One region of the Streptomyces sp. NPDC047042 genome, then DNA from elsewhere that is predicted to be linked to it. Evidence: riboswitches for the same ligand, from Rfam matches in the RefSeq annotation. Region 1 holds a riboswitch; the other holds the start of a gene.
What was found. A riboswitch is a leader RNA that binds a small molecule or an ion and turns the genes downstream of it on or off. The one in region 1 is predicted to bind cobalamin.
Positions count from the first base shown of each region.

Region 1 (2,196 bases):
CCCAGCAGGGCTTCGCCGCCCAGACCAGCGCGGCGACGGTCATCCTGGCCTCCTCCCACCTCGGTTTCTCCCTCTCCACCACCCACTCGGTGTCGGGTTCGGTGATGGGCGCCGGCCTCGGCCGCAAGGGTGGCGTGGTCCGCTGGTCGACGGCGACCCGCATGTTCGTCGCGTGGGGGCTGACGCTGCCCGCGGCGGCTCTCGTCGGCGCGCTCGCGGAGTACGTCACCGGGTTCGGGGACTGGGGTACGGCACTGGTGGCCGTCTTCCTCATCGCCTCGAGCGCGGCGATCTGGGTCGTCTCGCGCCGCGAGGTGATCGACCACACCAACGTCAACGACGTCCAGGAGGCCGACGCCGAGCCCGCGGGCGTCATCACGACGGCCATCGCCGCCGTGACCCCGCCTCCGACCGGCACCGTCACCGAGGGTCTGACGGCCACCATCCCCGCCCCGGCCGAGGTCACGGCGAAGCCGTCGGCCACGGCCCTCTGAGTCCGACTCCCGGTCCGCGTAAGAAGCTGAAGGAAGCAGAAGGAAGCAAGATGAAGATCGACTGGGCAGCCCTCGGCTCCGTCTTCGGCGTCAGTCTCGTCATCACCGTGGCCATGGTGGGCGTGTTCACCCTGGGCATCGCCGGACTCTCGCGCCGCGAACGGGCGGCCGCACAGGGAGAGTCGGCGGGACTCGCGGTCACGGGCGCGTACGCGTGCTTCGCCGCCTGTGCGGCCGTGGTGGCGTACGGGATCTATCTGATCGTGGCCTGACAGCGGCATCGATCATCTCCTCCTCGTCGCCCGCTCCGTCCGTGGCCATCTCGTCGGTGGTCACGGGCAGGGCGGGCGTTTTTCGTCGCCTCGATCCGGTCGCGATGTGGGGCACAGCACAGTCCTCCCTTCCAGGTCAACGGCAAGTTGACGGGTGTTCCGGGCCCGTGGTGGACTGCCGGAGCCATGTACGGCAGCAGGAGAGGAAGCCGGTGTGAATCCGGCGCGGTCCCGCCACTGTCACCGGGGTAGGTAACCCCGGGAGCCAGGAACTCTCGCCGCCGGTCTCGTCGAACCAGGGCGTGGACACCCTGAGTGAGGACATATCGCCATGCTCGGCTGCCGTTCGAGGTACAGCACCGGATCGCTGCCCGCTTCCACGGCCGGCTGAGCCGTGCGTGCCGATCGCGTCTTCGCGTACGGCGCCACCGCCGGACTCCTCGGTGATCTGATCCTGGGCGACCCTCGCCGCGGGCATCCGGTCGCCGTGTTCGGGCGGGCCGCCGGCGCCGTCGAGCGAATGCTGTGGCGGGACCACCGAGGCTGGGGCGCGCTGCACACCGCCGTGTGCGCGGGAGGCGCCGTCGCCCTCTCCGCGGCGGCCACTCGCCTCGTACGTCCGTCCGCTGCCGCTTCCGTCGCGCTGACCGCCGCCGCCACCTGGGCCGTCGTCGGCGGGACCTCGCTCGCGCGCGAGGCCCGGACCATCGGGCGTTCGCTGGAGACCGGGGACATCGAGGGGGCGCGGGAGCGGCTGCCCCATCTCTGCGGACGGGATCCCCAGGCCCTCGACGCCGACGGGATCGCCCGGGCCGTCGTCGAGTCCGTCGCCGAGAACACCTCCGACGCCGTCGTGGGCGCGCTGGTCTGGGGCGCCATGGGAGGGGTGCCCGGGCTGGTCGGGTTCCGGGCCGTCAACACCCTTGACGCCATGGTCGGGCACAAGTCCGCCCGGTACCGCAGGTACGGGTGGGCCTCCGCCCGGCTGGACGACGCGGCGGGCTGGCCGGGAGCGCGGCTCACCGCCGTACTGGCCACCCTCACCGGCGGTGATCCTCGCGGGGCCGTACGGGCCTGGCGGGACGACGCCGGGAAGCATCCGAGCCCCAACGCCGGGCCCGTGGAAGCCTCTTTCGCGGGCGCCCTGGGTGTGCGGCTCGGCGGGACCCTGTCCTACGGCGGACGTGTCGAGCATCGGCCTGTGCTGAATCAGAAGGGGCGGTCAGTGGAGGTTCAGGACATCGAGCGGGCCGTACGGCTGTCCCGTCGCGTCGGTCTGCTCGCGCTCGGCGTCGGTGTCGCCGGGCGGGCCGGCGTCAGGGCCGCCGGGCGGGTTCTCGCGGCCGCGAAGGGGCGTGTCTCATGAGCGGCGGCACGGTCGGTGGCGGGCTGCTCGTCGCCGGGACCACCTCCGACGCAGGCAAGAGCGT
Region 1 covers NZ_JBEYVP010000052.1:16,864-19,059, reverse strand. Annotated here, with positions in the region: gene ABZ855_RS41725 (inorganic phosphate transporter) at 1-494, shown strand, start outside; gene ABZ855_RS41720 (hypothetical protein) at 545-766, shown strand; cobalamin riboswitch at 921-1,064, shown strand; gene ABZ855_RS41715 (cobalamin biosynthesis protein) at 1,161-2,132, shown strand; gene ABZ855_RS41710 (cobyric acid synthase) at 2,129-2,196, shown strand, end outside.

Region 2 (2,196 bases), on a different contig from region 1:
TCCTCGATGTCGGAGTGCCAGGTCTCCAGGTAGACGGCGGCGGCACCCTTGCGCCGGCCGCCCTGGTTCACGGCGGCGACGGACGCGTCCAGCGTCTTCAGGAACGGCACGATGCCGTTGGAGTGCCCGTTGGTGCCGCGGATCAGCGAACCCCGGCTGCGGATACGGGAGTACGACAGTCCGATGCCGCCGGCGTGCTTGGAGAGGCGGGCGACCTGGTGGTAGCGGTCGTAGATGGAGTCCAGCTCGTCGATCGGGGAGTCGAGGAGGTAGCAGGACGACATCTGGGGGTGCCGGGTACCGGAGTTGAACAGGGTGGGGGAGGAGGGGAGGTAGTCGAGGCGGCTCATCAGCCGGTAGAGCGCGGCGACTTCGTCGAGGGCCCGCTGACTGTCGTCCTCCGCCAGACCGCTCGCCACGCGCAGCATGAAGTGCTGGGGAGTCTCGATGACCCGGCGCGTGATCGGGTGGCGCAGGAGATACCGGCTGTGCAGCGTCCGCAGCCCGAAGTACCCGAAGCGGTCGTCGCCCTCGACGTCGATCAGGGCGTTCAGCCGGTCCGTGTGCAGCCGTACGAACTCGGCGGTGCGGTCGGCGATCAGGCCCTCCCGGTGTCCGACCTCGACCGACCCGGAGAAGGAGGTGACGCCCTGTGAGGCGGCTTCCGCGGCGATGGTGACGGTCAGCAGCCTGGCGGCCAGCCGGGAGTAGGCGGGGTCCTCGGAGATGAGGCCGGCCGCCGCCTCGGTGGCCAGCTCGCGCAGCTCCGACGCGTCGGCCCGCGCGGACCGGCCGCGCAACGCGGCGGCGGCGACCCGGCCGGGGTCGGTGTCGGGGAGGTCGGCGGTCAGCTCGGTCAGGGTCCGCAGCAGGGCGGCACCGGGACCGTCCGTCTCGACCGCGTCCACTGGGTTCGCTGAAGCCGGTTCGGCTGGCGCGATGGTCACAGGGGGGCTCTCCCTCGCTCGGCACGGGGCCTTGCGGAGGGCAGCGGGGCACACGGACGCCATACGGGTACGCGCGCGTCCACCGGCCCACTCCACGAGGCCCGGACGTCAGGCACCCGGACCGGTCGGCCGGGCGCACTGTCGGCAGGTCCTCGGACTGACCACGCGCACAAACATGCACGAGTACACCGTTGCGGGACAGTTCCGGATTCCCACCGGATTCCCCTGCGACGACAGCGAGCACGAGCATACATCTTGTGCCGGGCCCGGAAAGCACCCCCACATGTTGTGTCGAAACGGCGAGTTGAGCAGCTTTTAGGGGCGCGGGGAACTGCGCGACAAGCCCCCACCGGGCCCGCGGACAAAAATCCACGGACCCGGCGGAGCCATCAGTGCGCCGAGCCAGCCGTGGCCGGCGGCAGTTCCACCGCCACCCCCGGATCCCCCGCATCCGCCGTGTAGTCCGACGCCTTCGTCTCGTCCACCCCATCCGGCGCCTTCAGCGCCCTCAGCACAAACGTAAGGACCACCGTGACAACGACGTTCAGGACGAACGCCGTCAGCCCGATGTACCCGATCTCACCGATCCCCGGAATCTCCTTCGCGCTGCCCCCGAAGTGCTTCTGCGTCGGAGACGCGACCCCGTACGCCGCCAGCGTGCCGTACAGCATGCCGACCGCCCAGCCGGCCAGCAGCGCCCAGCGGTGGAACCAGCGGGTGAACAGGCCGCCCACCAGCGCCGGGAAGGTCTGCAGGATCCAGATGCCGCCCAGCAGCTGGAAGTTGATGGCGACCGTCTTGTCCATGGTCAGGACGAAGACCAGCGCGCCCACCTTCACCAGGAGCGAGACCAGCTTGGAGACCTTCGTCTCCTGTTCCGGAGTCGCATCGGGCTTGAGGAAGTCCTTGTAGATGTTCCGCGTGAAGAGGTTCGCCGCCGCGATGGACATGATGGCCGCCGGGACGAGCGCCCCGATGCCGATCGCCGCGAAGGCCACGCCCGCGAACCAGGACGGGAACATGTTCTCGAAGAGCTGCGGGATCGCCAACTGGCCGTTGGTGACCTTGACTCCGGCCGCGATGGCCATGAAGCCCAGCAGTCCGAGCAGGCCCAGCATCAGCGAGTACAGGGGCAGGATCGTGGAGTTGCGGCGGATCACGTCACGGCTGCGGCTGGAGAGGACCGCCGTCACGCTGTGCGGGTACATGAACAGCGCGAGCGCCGAGCCGAGCGCCAGCGTGGCGTAGG
Region 2 covers NZ_JBEYVP010000016.1:154,764-156,959, reverse strand. Annotated here, with positions in the region: gene ABZ855_RS20405 (ribonucleoside-diphosphate reductase subunit alpha) at 1-947, opposite strand, end outside; cobalamin riboswitch at 1,073-1,214, opposite strand; gene mctP (monocarboxylate uptake permease MctP) at 1,337-2,196, opposite strand, start outside.
Region 2: it holds a riboswitch for cobalamin, as region 1 does, so the genes downstream of both, ABZ855_RS20405 (ribonucleoside-diphosphate reductase subunit alpha) here and ABZ855_RS41715 (cobalamin biosynthesis protein) in region 1, are expected to answer to the same signal.